One region of the Bacillus sp. XB1 genome, then DNA from elsewhere that is predicted to be linked to it. Evidence: a T-box and tRNA genes for the amino acid it is inferred to sense, from the RefSeq annotation. Region 1 holds a T-box; the other holds one or more tRNA genes.
What was found. The T-box of region 1 lies ahead of argS (arginine--tRNA ligase). A T-box ahead of a tRNA ligase gene usually reads a tRNA of that ligase, here a tRNA-Arg.

Region 1 (8,090 bases):
CTGCATAACAACCGTACTCACTTACTTCATTTCTTTCTTTGTGTAACGTTCTTAAAAATGCTATACCTCGTTGTACAAATTCCGTCCCTTTAATTCGATTCACATATTCATCTAACGCACTTGCTACATTATAATCACTTTTCTTTATACCATTTTCTAACTTAGATAGCGCTACTTTAAATCCTTCTTCATTTCCACCAAGTTCAATTTCAGCATCCCATAAAACCATTCCTGCATTCATGAGGAAATCTTGGCTCTTTTCAATTTGCTTCTCAAGACCAAGAATATATTCTTTTGCTTCCTTATATTGTTCTCTTGCCATATAAACTTGTGTAAGTCCGAAGTGAGAATAAACATCCTCATCATTTTCTTCTAAAGCACGCTTATACAATACTTCTGCTTCTTCCAAGCTATCATTTTGAAAATGATAGTCACCTAATTTTACGTAAAGAGGTGCTTTATCATCACAATTCTCAATACCGTTTAATAAAATTTCTTTCGCACTTTCCTCATCCTTCAAATCAGATTCGTATATTTCCGAAAGTTTCGTATAAATGTAAGGTGCATTACTATCCAAATGAATCGCTACTTTAAGCCCTTTTATTGCTAAATATAATTTCCCTAGTTGATGTGCACATCTCGCTCGTTCATACCATACATGCGCTTCATATTTATACTCTTTTAACAAGTCATTAAAGATTTCATATGCTTCTTCATATCTTTCTAAATCTATTAATATTAAACCGTGATTTGTTAAAGTGAACCTTTCAGGACTACGCTCTAACGCAACTTGAGAGTATTGCAATGCTTTTTCAGATTGATCAATATACATATAGGATAAAGCGAGAAAACTCCAAGCAATAGGCTGATCTGCGTCTAATTGTAACGATGAACGAAAGCTTGAAATCGCTTCTAGATAACTTTCCTGTTCAAACGCATATCTTCCGTTTATTAAATGATATAAAGCACGATTATTTTTCTTCTCAACGCTTGTCAGCATTTGCTCCGCTTTCTCTACTTCCTGAAGACGAATAAAACACTGTGCACCATGCAATTTAACAAAGTCCGAGTTCGGAAACTTTTCCATTAACTTATCGATACAATATAAAATAAATTCTTTATCTACTTCAACATCTAAGTGCTTTATCGTATATAACCACGTATTTGGATTATCACTCGTTTCTTTTAAAAATTGTACTAAGTTACTAATTCCCTCTTTGTCATGTTCATCTAAATGATCCGTAAGAGAAAAAATAGATTTAAAATAACGATCTTCTTCTTCACTTAGAAACGCTAGTTGCTCCTTCTTTTCTTTCGGAACAAACGTGATTGCTAAACAGCCTGTATAACGATATTTTTCTTGTAATTTACTATATTCCACAAGAACTGGTTCTATAAAGTTTGGATCTTGAACATAGAAAGCTTGCAATGTATCATCATATCCAGATAGAACTTGTACGTGTGAAGCATGCTCAATATCTATACTTAATAAAACAGGAATTCCTTCGTCAATCAGTCTCTTATAATTCTCTTCATTCCCTTTAAAATAACGATATTCATAACCTAATTCTTCTAAATAAGAAACAGTATCTGAAAACTTCGAACCTGTCATATCAAAAATAAACTCTGCTATTTCATCTTGTGTACGTTTCTCTCCCCATATACGCAACATCATCTCTAAGCTTGTCGGAACACAATAATTATCCTTTTGTACAATAGGAACTATCGGCAAGTGCACCTTTTTTCCATCCGGATTTTTTTCTAAATTATGATATAAAGATTCTTTTAAACTCTTTTCTTCTTTTAATAGTTTTTGTAAATCTGCAAATTTATTCATTTTGTACAGCGCTTCTGCACATAAATGTACAAAGTAAGTATTATAGGCATGATATGGCAGCTGAGTATTTATATTATCTATTACCGCTAACATCTCTTCATATTGCTCTAAATCTAATAAATACTTTATCTTCTCAAAATGAAAATATGGTACTTGTGGGAATTTTACAATCGCATCATCGATTAACTGTATCGCGCGTTTTTGTTCTCCTTTATTCGCATACAATTGTGATAATAAATAGGTAGATAACTCTTCACAATCTTCATGCTGCATGCCAGCAATAAATTGTTCTTCCGCTTTCTCCCATTCACCTGTATGCATATAAACGTAGCCCCATTTATCAAACACTGCGCGTGAACTGTACTCCTCTGCTTTTTGCATATACATTAACGCTTCTTCGTTTCGTTTCATTTCTAAAAGACATCGTACTAACGTAAAATATGTTTTCGCTAAAAAATCTGCATCTATTTCTTCTTTACTTAACTCTTCTAAAGAAGATTTTAACAACTGCTCCGCTTCAAGAATTTTCCGCTCATCAATTAACTCATCACAATATAAAGAGAGCGTTCTCATATTTGGGAATTTTTTATAAGCGTAACGAATGAGGAATGAACTGTATTGGTGCATAAGCCCTTCATCAGTAAGGCGAATTAATATATCGAACTCCTTATGCGAAGGAATATTGGCAAGCCAATTCTTCACATAGGATAAAGTATTCGTTTCTTTTATATATGCAATTTCATTATTTATTTCCTGTAATCCATCTACAAATCTCTTGTCTTTTAAACAAGTTTCTAACTGCTTAAAATCTAGCATGCATTCACCTCGAATTTATATTTAAACTGCTACTTGCTTAGATTTTACACACCATATAGTATGTATTCAACTAAAATCTCTTAAAATGGATGGTATTAATTAATATTATTCAAATTTATAACAAAATATAGTAAAAACGATTGTTTTTCTCCGTATTTTGTTTAATTATATGGAATAACGTAACATGCGGTTTTAATCTTGTAGAAGCTGAAATTAGTACATAAAATTATATCGGCGATAATTCAAATATATCAGCGATTCTTTCATTTTATCGGCGATTTTCAAATTATATCGACCGATTCTTAACATTTATCAGCGATTATATGTCGAATATCGACTTATCGACATTAAACGACAAGCCTTATACATCATACCTTTTAACAAACTATGTCACCAAATGTAATTTTCATATTGGGAGCGTATACAAAAGAAGAATACACATGAAATATTTTAAAAAATCGTAGTTCAGCTTCATATTGAGCTAGCGCATTATCATATGTTAATCCTCTGGCTATTAAACGTTCTACAAATTGTTGCTTATCACCCGGATCACCTGCAATCCCCTCTTCTTTTAATGATTGATACAAATCGTTTTTATCATTGTGATGCATATTTGAATCTAAAAAGTTCACTTTATCGCTTACTCTACATTCAATATTTTTCACACCTAATTCACTTAAATATATCGGTATTTTCATGCCTATATTGCCATCTTTACCATTTCTTTGCGTATCACTTTCAAATAATTTCTGCAAAACACCTAGCTGAATAAATTCCGATTGTTTCTCCCCATCTAGTAAATAAGAAGCCATATTAGAAATCCAATGTGGTTCAAAACAGATTATTTTTCCACCCTTTTTAACTGAATGTATCATTTTTTGTAGCATTGTTTCTGGAGTAGTCATATGTAATAAGAAAGCATGACAGATTGCTATATCGTATTTATCGTTCAGTTCAATTTCTGTAGCATCTCCTTCAAGAAATTCTGAATCATACGGAAGTAAACGAAACAACTCTCTGGCTTCAGCTAATAATGTTTCTCCACTATCAATACCTGTATACTTTGAACCTTCTGGGAGTAATGGCATTAATACTAATCCTAAATAACCATATCCACAACCGTAATCAACGATATGTACAGGCTTAGTAATCTTCCAAACTGTATTTACTAAAAAGCTTACATAATCGTCGTTGTAATATAAATCTCTCGTGTTTTTTAAATATGTTAGTTTATTGTTCCAATCATACGTTTCCAACATCTAACGCCTCCTTTTATATACAAAACTAAAGTTCTCTATATAATAGCCGTATTCCTACACTTTTCTTAAAATTTCAAAGCAAAAAAGCTAGTGTATTTTTAATAATACACTAGCTTTTTATTTGGAAGAAAAATTTAACAAGTACAATCACAATCAAAACAATCCGTACAGTCTAAATCGTCACAATCTGCTTTTCTCTTTCTTTTGTTTCTTTTAAGATAATAATACAGTAGCCCAAACAATAGTATACAAATAACAAAAGCTATTATTGCTTCTGTATACTTATCTTGAGTCATAAAACCAATTCCACTTCCGCCTGAAATAAAAATTAGAATTAAATAAATCCAGAACATCTATGTAAATACCTCCATTACTATATATCTTAAGATAATATCCATATAACACTAGAGGAAATGAATAATCCCATACCATTACCGCTTAATACACCAGTAGTTATTCTTAGCAAATTTGAGCTACTTCTCCATTTCCACTTTTGGGTGAACCCATCGATAAGTAACGGAATTTGAGCGAAAAATGATAGTATGATTGCTAAAAGAAATGAAGGTGTCATATAAAAATAAATTGGAAACATTAAAATACCAATAAGCATGCCTGTACAACGCGCACATAAAGGTATGTACTTTTGTAGTTTAAAAAAACTCCTATCTAATCTTCTATGACAAGGAATTTGTAAAATAAAAGTTCGAATCAATATGAATCACCCTCTCTAAAAAGATTTTAATTGATTTTGCAAAAAAAATATATATCCAATAAAAAAACAAACCAGGTTTATACTAGACCCAGTTTGTCAGTTTACTACTATGTTACATTTCCTCAGGTGCCTCCACCCCAAGTAAACGTAATCCTTCTTTTAATACAACCGTCACAGCATAAACCAATGCGAGTCTGCTGTCTTTTTCTTTGCTCTCTTCTAATATACGAACATTACCGTAATATTTATTGAATGATTGTGCTACATCTAATATATATTTCGAAATAATAGATGGCTCATTTTTATTGAAAGCCGCTTCAATTACTTGAGGGAATTTATTAAGTAATTTTACGACACTCCAGCTATGATCGTCTTTTAAAGCAAATGTACATGTTTCAAATTCTACACTTTCTTTTCTTAAAATAGAACAAGCACGTGCATGTGTGTACTGTACGTAAGGTCCTGTTTCTCCTTCAAATTTCAGCATATTTTCTAATGAGAATTCGATATTATGCATACGCTCATTTTTTAAATCGTGGAAGATGACTGCACCAACACCGACTTGCTTTGCTACTACTTCTTTTTGTTTTAAGTTTGGATTTTTCTCTTCAATATTTTGTTTTGCAAGTTCGATTGCTTCTTCGAGTACTTCTTCAAGTAAAATAACTCTTCCTTTACGTGTCGACATTTTCTTACCATCTTTTAAAATGAAGCCAAATGGTACGTGTTCCATACCATCAACCCAAGTATAGCCAAGTTTTTTTAATACGGTGAAAAATTGATTGAAATGTAAGCTTTGTTCTGGACCAACAACATATAGCGCTTTATCAAACCCATAAGTGTTTTGACGATATAAAGCTGCCGTTAAGTCACGCGTTGCATAAATCGTCGCACCATCTGATTTTCTAATTAAACAAGGCGGCATTCCTTCTTCTTCTAAATTAACGACTAATGCACCTTCTGATTCTTCAAGCAACTCATGTTCTTCTAAAATCCCAATAAAATCTTCCATTAAATTATTATAAAATGCTTCTCCCTGAAAATTAGTAAATTCTACGCCGAGAAGTTCATAAATGCGAGAAAATTCTTTAAGGGACTCATGACGGAACCAATTCCAAAGCTCTACCGCTTCTTCATCACCTTCTTCTAATTTCTTAAACCAAGCACGTCCTTCTTCTTCTAGTTCTTCGTCGTCTTTTACCTCTTCATGGAATTGGACATATAACTTAAATAGCTCACGTATTGGATCTTCTTTAACTACTGCTTCATTTCCCCATTTTTTATAAGCCGTAATTAACTTTCCAAACTGTGTTCCCCAATCTCCTATATAATTAATCCCTACAACTTCATAGCCACATTTTTCAGCGATATGTTTCAGCGAATTTCCTATCATTGTAGAACGTAAATGTCCCATCGAAAAAGGTTTCGCGATATTAGGAGAGGAATAATCAATTACTACTGTTTTTTCACAGCCAAAGTGGTTTTGACCGAACTCTTCTTTCTCCGCTAAAACTGTTTTTAATACTGCATCACTTACAGTTTCACGATTGAAAAATACATTTACATAAGGACCAACGGCTTCTACTTTCGTAAAAAACGGATCATTGAATTTCTCAGCAACTTCCTTTGCGATAAGAGCTGGTGCTTTTTTATATTGCTTCGCTAATGAAAAGCATGGGAACGCTGCATCTCCAAATTCATCTTGTTTCGGTGTTTCAATTAAATCTAAAATTTGTTTTTGCGTTAATTCATTCGTGAAAATATTAGATAAACTTTCCACAAACTGCATGTTATAATCCATGATACAACCTCCTTATTTTTTAAAACACAAAAAACTCGTCTCTAAAAAAGAGACGAGTTTTAACCCGTGGTACCACCCTTGTTGTTCGTTACGAACCACTTTCCCGTTTATAACGAGGACAGGGGGCCTCGGCTTTCTCTACTATTCGTTCAAGAAGCATCTCCGAAGTGCGCTTCATCTTTTTCTTCCGTACTAGGCTCACACCATCCCTAGCTCGCTTTCCTTCTAAAAAAGACTACTCTCTTCATCACAGACAGTATATTTAATTAATTATTGCTTATTATACATCTTTTCAAACAATTAGCAAGGGTCAATTACACCAAAGTGAAACTTAGCACTTTTTCTTTTGTATACATAAAAATTGTGTTTTTCAAATCTAGAACTACGAAAATGATCTTTTAAAACGACACGTTTTCTCGCCACTCGTTTTGCCTCCGCAATTGTTTCGTCAGTAATATCATGATACAAAGCGAAGTGTTTTAATCCTTTAATTCCGTCGGATTCTATGACAGTTTCTTCAAACATCGGATCAAGGTAAACGACATCGTAACTATTGTCTTCACATTGCGCTAAAAATGAAAAATGCTCCGTTTTCTTTACTTGAATTCTTTGCATTGCTTCATCAATTTCAGAAACGGATGAAGACCATGTTTTCAAACCATTTTCCATAATATAAGCCATATACTCATTGCCTTCAAGTCCTGTTACTTTTCCGCTTTCACCAACAACATAACTAGCTACAATACTATCTGATGCCATCCCGAGCGTACAATCTAACACTGTCATTCCTCTCTCTAATTGCGTGGCTTGTACAAACGGATCGTGTTCTCCACGCATTAACCTTTTCACACGAAACATCGCTGAGTTCGGATGAAAGAAAAACGATTCTTCCGTACCTTTTGGATAAATAGCTAATCGGTTCTTCCCTACGACAAGCACATCTTGTTCATACTGCTCATGCAGCTTATGTACTGGTATGTCATTACGTTTAACGAATGAACGATTTAATTCTGCGGCTACCTGCTTTGCATAATCTGTCATTTCTTTATTCGTTCTTCCTGCTGTTGTTACGATCATTGTTTCACCTCTATATAAAGAAAAGAGGGAGATTTACTCTCCCCCTTCTTTAGCAATTCTTTTCGAAAGCTTGTTCTAAGTTCGTAATAATTTCGTCCATAGTTGCACCTTCAATTTCATGACGGTGAATGAAGTGAACAACTTCTTTTCCTTTTAATAATGCCATAGATGGTGAAGATGGAGGAATTTCTCCGAAGTATTCACGCATTTTTGCAGTAGCATCTTTATCTTGACCTGCGAATACAGTTACAAGATGATCAGGTTGTTTTTCAGCACGAACAACCGCTTGACCTGCTGATGGACGTGCTAAACCAGCTGCACAACCACAAACAGAGTTTACAACTACTAAAGTTGTACCTGATGTATTTTCCATAAATTCTGTTACAGCTTCTTCTGTAGTTAACTCTTCAAACCCAGAACGCACTAACTCTTGGCGCATTGGGATTACCATTTGACGCATGTATTCTTCATAAGCATTTGACATCTTGTAATCTCTCCTTCAACTTTCATTCCAAATTCATCATATCACGCTCTATTAATAGGTGCAAAAGAAAGATAACGATGATTTCATTTTTTTGTAGGGATTTC
Region 2 (8,090 bases), on a different contig from region 1:
ATAATTACTCCCACACAAAGTGGTGTTGTTTCTGGTTGTACATCTGATGCCCCTTGAATTTCCGCTAATTCTTCCTCACTTAATTCATTTAGCGCTTTTCCAGATGGGTGTTTCGGTAAGTCTTTTAACTTTTCTCTTACTTGTGGATCTTTCCACGCCTCTACTAACTCTTCTTTTGTGAACTTGTATTCTCTTGACATTTCATTCATCCTCTCGTTTTAGTTTTTATTTTATTTACAAATCTTAATTGACGTTGTTAATCCTATAATTACTCCCACACAAAGTGGCGTTGTTTCTGGTTGTACATCTGATGCCCCTTGAATTTCCGCTAGTTCTTCTTCGCTTAATTCATTTAGCGCTTTTCCAGATGGGTGTTTCGGTAAGTCTTTTAGCTTTTCTCTTACTTGTGGATCTTTCCACGCCTCTACTAACTCTTCTTTTGTGAACTTGTATCCTTTTGACATTTCATTCATCCTCTCGTTTTGGTTTTTTATTTTATTTACAAATCTTAATTGACGTTGTTAATCCTATAATTACCCCCACACAAAGTGGTGTTGTTTCTGGTTGTACATCTGATGCCCCTTGAATTCCCGCTAGTTCTTCTTCACTTAATTCATTTAACGCTTTACCCGATGGATGTTTCGGTAAATCTTTTAACTTTTCTCTTACTCGTGGATCTTTCCAAGCCTCTACTAACTCTTCTTTTGTAAACTTGTATCCTTTTGACATTTCATTCATCCTCTCGTTTTAATTTTTATTTTATTTACAAATCTTAATTGACGTTGTTAATCCTATAATTACTCCCACACAAAGTGGTGTTGTTTCTGGTTGTACATCTGATGCCCCTTGGATTTCCGCTAATTCTTCCTCACTTAATTCATTTAGCGCTTTTCCAGATGGGTGTTTCGGTAAGTCTTTTAGCTTTTCTCTTACTTGTGGATCTTTCTACGCCTCTACTAACTCTTCTTTTGTGAACTTGTATCCTTTTGACATTTCATTCATCCTCTCGTTTTGTTTTTTTATTTTTATTTACAAAGTTTAATTGACGTTGCAGGTAAAACCGTTAACCTTACACACATCGGTGTTGTAGCTACTTGCACATCTGATGCTCCTTGGACTTCCGCTAACTCTTCCTCACTTAATTCGTTTAGTACTTTCCCTGATGGATGGTTCGGTAAATCCTTTGATTTCTCCCTTACTTGTGGGTCTTTCCATGCTGCTACTAATTCCTCTTTTGTAAATTTAAATTTCTTTACCATTTCATTCCTCCTTTTATTTTTCTATTTATTTATTTGTTTGTTTGTTGTTCTCTACAGTTATAAATTTACAAGATTCAAAGTTTTTAGGTAACTTCGCAAAATTGCATATTTTTAACATTTTTAAAATAAAAAATTCCTAACCTACAAAATGTAAGTTAGGAATTTCAGCTCCGGATTCAACAGTAAATAAACAATAATAGGCTAACAATAACATCAAAAAAGCCCTTTGCACGTGGTATTTTTACTTACCACACAAAGGGCTTCTGCACAAAATAATATTAAAGCTTATATAACGCGCCCAGAGGGATTCGAACCCCCGGCAGACGTGGTACCGGAAACCACCGCTCTATCCGACTGAGCTATGGGCGCATGATTATAGAAAACACTTCATTTTCTTCTCATAATAATAGCAATAAAATCCATCTAAATCAATAAAAATATCCCCGTAATACCTTATGCATCTTAGCTAAAAGCATATAAAATCCATTCCACCCCTAAATTTTCCAATCATAAATTCTCCCCAACTCACAAATTATAATCTTTGAATTGATATTCCAAAGGGGGCTTCATTCAATGACTGTAATTACAAAATTAAAGCAGACTGTTTCTGGATTAAAAAGTGCACAAGCTAGCTTAGAGGGATTCGCTCTTGATACGGATAACCAACAAGCTAAGCAACTTTTCCAAACAGCTGCGCAGCAAACACAAACGATTATCGATTCTTTAAACCCACGTGTTGAAGAAGTCCAACAAGAAGAACCACAATACTCACAGCAATAACGAATCAATCTTGCTGTGAAATAGAAAAAGGATGATATGCAGTCATCCTTTTTCTATCACATTACATATTGCAATAGAAATGGAATGATAATTATGCGAAAACTCGGCCTCATAACCGCATTATTTGCACTTCTATTTAGCTCTTTTACCGGATGTGATAATAGTCCTTTAGATAAAAAAGTGAAAGAAGAAGCAAAACGAACGGAGAAAGAAAAAGGCCCAAAGTTAACAAAGACGAGTACGGAATCCTTTAATCAATCTATATCACAAGGAGCGAAGAAAAGAGCTCTCGCTATGGATGAAATTATAAAAAGCACAGCAGTGAATTCAAATTTAGATCTCTACATAGCAGTTACACCTGAGCATCACGAAAGGTTTGGATTAAAGCCGTTGCGCAGCAAACTTCAAAAGCAACTAAGTGATGAGCACCCTACTTTCGATGTTCGTGTCAGTACAGATAAAAAAATCTTTATGTTACTCGAAAAACTCGAAAGAAAAATTAAGGAAAAAGAAGTATCTAAAGATGAAATTAATAAACAATTAAAATTCATTGGTAAAAAAATGGAGTCTAACACTTAACGCTTTTTAAAAGAAAAGGAAGGATTGCAATGTCTAGTAAAGATAAAAACTTAACCCCTGTACAACAGGAGTATAAAAAATTCGAACAAGAACGCGAACCGAAACGACCTGTCTTAAAAAATTGTATAAAAGCCTTTTTCGTCGGTGGTTTTATTTGCTTCATCGGACAACTCATTTCTACTTTTTACATCACATATTTTGATTTCACTGAACGCTCAGCAGGCAATCCAACAGTCGCAACGCTCATTTTCATCTCCATGTTACTAACTGGATTTGGTATATACGATCGTTTTGGACAGTTTGCCGGTGCTGGTACAGCTGTACCTGTTACTGGATTTGGTAACTCTGTTATTGCCGCATGTATTGAGCATCGAACGGAAGGATTTGTCCTTGGCGTTGGCGGCAATATGTTTAAACTAGCTGGTTCTGTTATTTTATTTGGTGTATTTTCCGCTTTCGTCATCGCACTTATTAAAACTATTCTCGTTCAATGGGGAGGGCTATAAATGTTACAAGGACACCGAACGTGGGTATTTGAAAACAAACCAGTCATTATCTCAACAGGGGTTGTCGGTGGACCATTTGAAGCAAAGGGGAACATCCCAGAAGACTTCGATATCCTTCATGAAGATTTATGGCTCGGACAAGATTCCTATGAAAAAGCACATAAGATTTTATTCGAAGAAGCTTGTAGTCGCGCTACTGAAAAAGCAGAGCTTCGTAAAGATGATATTCAATTCGTACTCGCAGGAGATTTAATTAATCAAATTACTCCAACAAGCTTTGCTTGCCGCACACTTGGGACTCCTTATCTCGGATTATTCGGGGCTTGCTCTACTTCTATGGAAGGTTTAGCACTTGGGGCAAGTATCGTAAATGCAAAAGGTGCAAAATATTTATTAACTGGAGCTTCAAGCCATAATACAGCTGTAGAAAAACAGTTCCGCTACCCTACCGAATACGGTGGACAAAAGCCGCCTACTGCACAGTGGACAGTAACCGGAGCAGGAGCCGCTATTTTAAGCGATACTGGACACGGTCCAAGAGTAACCTCTGCAACAATCGGCCGAGTGGTTGATATGGGATTAACGGATCCATTTAATATGGGAGGCGCAATGGCTCCAGCTGCAGTTGATACAATTGAAGCCCATTTACGTGAACGTCAAATTGATGCCTCTTACTACGATTTAATCGTAACAGGCGATCTCGGACATGTAGGACGCGAAATTGCTTATGACTTACTACATAAACACGGAACGAAAGTAACGAGCGAACAATTTCAAGATTGCGGAATTATCATTTATAGAGAAGGACAACCTGTCATAGCTGGTGCTAGCGGACCTGGATGTTCCGCAACAGTCGTATACGGTCATTTATTAAACCGAATGAAAAGAGGAGAGTTCAAAAAAATACTTGTCGTTGCGACAGGCGCTTTACTATCTCCACTTACATTCCAACAAGAAGAAACGATTCCGTGTATCGCTCACGCCGTTTCGATTGAATTTGGAGGTGCAACGCAATGATTTTTTTCTGGGCTTTCGTCATTGGCGGACTTATATGTGTAATCGGCCAACTTATGTTTGATGTCGGCAAACTAACACCTGCTCATACAATGGCAACACTCGTTGTTGCTGGAGCTATATTAGATGGATTTAATTTGTATGAGCCATTAATTGATTTCGCTGGAGCCGGGGCAACTGTACCTATTACAAGCTTTGGTAATGCCCTCGTTCATGGCGCAATGGAAGAAGCTGCAAAACATGGCATCGTTGGCGTTATTACCGGCATGTTTAAAGTAACGAGCGCCGGTGTATCAGCGGCTATTATTTTCGGCTTCATTGGAGCATTGTTATTCAAACCGAAAGGATAAGAGGTGTTTATATGACTGTTATCGCTAGCGTAAAAACTTGCCTTGCTAGTGTAAGGGGCGCTCAAGCAAGTTTAAGCTCCCTTTCATTAAATTCACAAGACGAAGAATCAAAACGCGTATTTCATGAATGTATGTTAGAAATGGACAGCGTCATCGCTGATTTAAAGGATAGAATTTCAGTATTAGAACGTGAAGAACCTCAATATAAAGGGTTTTAAGTAGACTGGAGGAAACGACTATGTCTCACCTGCCGGAATGGACACTTGTCATTCTTCGCTCTGTATTCATATTAATTATTTTATTCGCTATTACGAAATGGTTAGGCAAAAGACAAATCTCTCAGCTTTCCTTTTTTGAATACATAGCCGGAATGACGATTGGTGACATCGCTGCCCAAGTATCTACAGGGCTCGATTCAAAATTTTTTCACGGCGTCTTTGCGATACTCATTTTCGCTGTGGTACCTTTTTTAACAGGAATCCTCTCTTTAAAGAACAAAACAGCTCGGGACTTCTTTGAAGGGAAATCTACCGTATTAATAAAAGACGGAAAGATACTCGAAGATAACTTAAAGAAAGAAAAATATACGAGTGACGAATTACTGGAACTTCTCCGTGGAAAAAGTGCGTTCAGCGTAGCTGAAGTCGAATTTGCTGTCTTAGAACCGAGCGGAGAATTAAATGTATTATTAAAGAAAGATTCCCAGCCACTTACAGCAAAAGACATCGGTTTAAAAGTACCAAACGAGAAAGAACCACAAACTGTTATTATGGATGGAAATGTACTAGATGAACCTCTTTCAGCAAGCGGACATAACCGCGCTTGGCTACATTCAGAATTAGAAAAACTCGGTGTTGTTATTGAAAATGTCTTCCTCGGTCAAGTGGATTCATACGGACAACTTACTATCGACATTTACAATGACAAACTCCAAATGCCTTCTCCTCAAAACAAACCTTTATTATTAGCATCTTTAAAAAAATGTCATGCTGATCTTGAACTATTTTCCCTAGAAACAAAGTCGAAATCAGCAAGCGAAATGTATAGTAAAAACGCGAAACAAATCGAAAAGATTTTAAATAAAGTAACCTATCTTTTAAAAGACTAATTATCGAAAGAACGCTTCAGTTAAAAGGCGTTCTTTTCTTTTTTCTCCAGTTTTCATAACGTTTAAATTTATGTAATTCGGTTATGATGTTGAAGATACATAAGCAGGGAATTTCGAAAACATAGCGAATATTTCATGGTACAACTACATATTTTTTTGATTTAAAGTGGTTTCGTTTGACCTTTATTGACCATAATTGTATTATAAGACTAAGAAAGCTTTATAAGGAGGAAATAACAGATGAATTTAATTCCTACAGTAATTGAACAAACAAATCGTGGAGAACGCGCTTACGATATTTACTCTCGACTATTAAAAGACCGCATCATTATGCTTGGTAGTGCAATTGATGACAACGTAGCTAACTCAATCGTTTCCCAGCTTTTATTCTTGGAATCTCAAGATCCAGAAAAAGATATTCACATCTACATCAACAGCCCTGGTGGTTCTATCACAGCAGGTATGGCAATCTATGATACAATGCAGTTTATTAAGCCACAAGTATCAACAATCTGTATCGGTATGGCAGCATCTATGGGTGCATTCTTACTTGCAGCAGGTGAAAAAGGAAAACGTTATGCACTTCCAAACAGTGAAGTAATGATTCACCAACCACTTGGCGGAGCACAAGGTCAAGCGACTGAAATCGAAATCGCTGCAAAACGTATCCTATTCTTACGTGAAAAACTAAACCAAATTCTTGCTGACCGCACTGGTCAACCACTTGAAGTACTACAACGCGACACAGACCGCGACAACTTCATGACAGCAGAAAAAGCTTTAGAATACGGTTTAATCGATAAAATCTTTACAAATCGTTAATTAATTTAAAGCGAAAGCGGCTCGTTTAGAATCGCAGGGCGATGGAGCACCTGATTCCGAGGCGCTTTTTGCCTCGAATGAAGGGGCGAAACAACCGGAGATTCTAGCCGCTGAAGCTAGATACATAAAAAAGCGCCCTATTACAGGGCGCTTTTTTATTATCATGCACCTCCGTCTGGATACCCACCTTGGTATTTACCTAAATATATCAGCGATTTTTCAAATATATCGACCGTAACTCCGATTATATCGGCGATTATTTTAATATATCGACGTTTCGACACCACTTATCGACTTACCGACAATTCTCGACAAGCACGTACCCCTTAAATACCCCTCCCCGCTAATTCGTACAGACAACAAAACAAAAAAGCTATCGCATATACGCGATAGCTTTTTATTGTACATATGCAGCTAATGCTTCTAAAGCCTCTTCTGCATCTGAACCTTCTGTTGTAATTGTTATCATGCTTCCAGTTCCAATTGCTAAGCTCATAATCCCCATTATGCTCTTTGCATTTACTGTCTTTCCATCTTTCTCGATGAAGATATCTGCATGAAAGCGATTTGCCTCTTGTACAAACAACGCAGCCGGACGTGCTTGTAAACCGTTTTTTAATGAAACCTGAACTCTTTTTTGAACCACAGCTCCATTTCCCCTTTAACCTCTTATTTTTTTGCTACCGTTTCCCCCGCGCGTAATTTCTCTGCAATTTCATCGATTTTACGCAAACGATGATTAATACCCGACTTACTAATCTTCCCCCCGGATACCATCTCACCTAACTCTTTCAATGTTACATCTTGATAATCTCTTCGTAATTGTGCAATCTCTTGTAGTTTATCCGGCAATATATCAAGACCAACTGTCTCATCAATGTAACGAATATTTTCAATCTGCCTTAGTGCTGCACCAATTGTTTTATTTAAATTAGCTGTTTCGCAGTTCACTAAACGATTTACAGAATTACGCATATCACGTACGATTCGAATATCTTCAAATCTTAAAAGTGCATTATGAGCACCTATAATATTTAAAAACTCTGTAATTTTTTCTGCTTCTTTCAAATACGTAATGTACCCTTTTCTTCTCTCCAGCGTCTTACTATTTAAATCAAATCCGTTCATCAGTTCACATATAGCATCATTATGTTCCTTATATAACGAAAAGATTTCTAAATGATAAGATGATGTTTCTGGGTTATTTACTGAACCACCTGCTAAAAATGCTCCGCGTAAATACGATCGTTTACAACATTTCTTCTCAATCAATTCTTGTGATATATTTCGAATAAATGAAAAGTCATCTCGAACGATATGAAGATCAGCTAATATTTCACGAGACTTCTCAACAAGCCGCACAATATATACATTATTTTTCTTCAAGCGCATTTTTTTACGAACAAGCAATTCTACCGTCACGTCATATCCTTTTTTCAAAAGCGTATAAATCCTTCTTGCAATTGCCGCATTTTCCGTTTGAATATCGATAGATAGACGACGGTTTGAAAAAGAAAGCGACCCGTTCATTCGAAGTAGCGCTGATAATTCTGCTTTCTCACAGCATTCCTTCATCTCAAGATTCGTCAACTCTTTCTTTGTTTCTGATGCAAATGACACAGTCAACACCTCCTTATACGATTATTGCGGAACAAAATTCTTGTCCTATATG

Region 2: it has a tRNA-Arg gene. The T-box ahead of argS (arginine--tRNA ligase) is inferred to sense a tRNA for this amino acid. The anticodon was not compared.

Annotation. Positions count from the first base shown of each region.
Region 1 is NZ_JBNRIL010000001.1:1,540,973-1,549,062, forward strand. It holds gene ACK1U5_RS07715 (bacteriocin-processing peptidase family protein) at 1-2,653, opposite strand, end outside; gene ACK1U5_RS07720 (class I SAM-dependent methyltransferase) at 3,031-3,909, opposite strand; gene ACK1U5_RS07725 (hypothetical protein) at 4,047-4,265, opposite strand; gene ACK1U5_RS07730 (DUF2085 domain-containing protein) at 4,295-4,624, opposite strand; gene argS (arginine--tRNA ligase) at 4,737-6,425, opposite strand; T-box leader at 6,471-6,685, opposite strand; gene ACK1U5_RS07740 (class I SAM-dependent methyltransferase) at 6,726-7,502, opposite strand; gene ACK1U5_RS07745 (BrxA/BrxB family bacilliredoxin) at 7,552-7,986, opposite strand; gene ACK1U5_RS07750 (thiol-disulfide oxidoreductase DCC family protein) at 8,070-8,090, opposite strand, start outside.
Region 2 is NZ_JBNRIL010000003.1:43-8,132, forward strand. It holds gene ACK1U5_RS21215 (mersacidin family lantibiotic) at 1-200, opposite strand, end outside; gene ACK1U5_RS21220 (mersacidin family lantibiotic) at 231-464, opposite strand; gene ACK1U5_RS21225 (mersacidin family lantibiotic) at 496-729, opposite strand; partial or broken gene ACK1U5_RS21230 (mersacidin family lantibiotic) at 760-933, opposite strand; gene ACK1U5_RS21235 (mersacidin/lichenicidin family type 2 lantibiotic) at 1,026-1,259, opposite strand; tRNA gene ACK1U5_RS21240 (tRNA-Arg) at 1,553-1,628, opposite strand; gene ACK1U5_RS21245 (DUF1657 domain-containing protein) at 1,833-2,039, shown strand; gene ACK1U5_RS21250 (YhcN/YlaJ family sporulation lipoprotein) at 2,133-2,618, shown strand; gene spoVAC (stage V sporulation protein AC) at 2,648-3,124, shown strand; gene spoVAD (stage V sporulation protein AD) at 3,125-4,141, shown strand; gene spoVAE (stage V sporulation protein AE) at 4,138-4,488, shown strand; gene ACK1U5_RS21270 (DUF1657 domain-containing protein) at 4,500-4,706, shown strand; gene ACK1U5_RS21275 (DUF421 domain-containing protein) at 4,727-5,596, shown strand; gene clpP (ATP-dependent Clp endopeptidase proteolytic subunit ClpP) at 5,837-6,418, shown strand; gene ACK1U5_RS21285 (HPr family phosphocarrier protein) at 6,816-7,064, opposite strand; gene whiA (DNA-binding protein WhiA) at 7,088-8,038, opposite strand.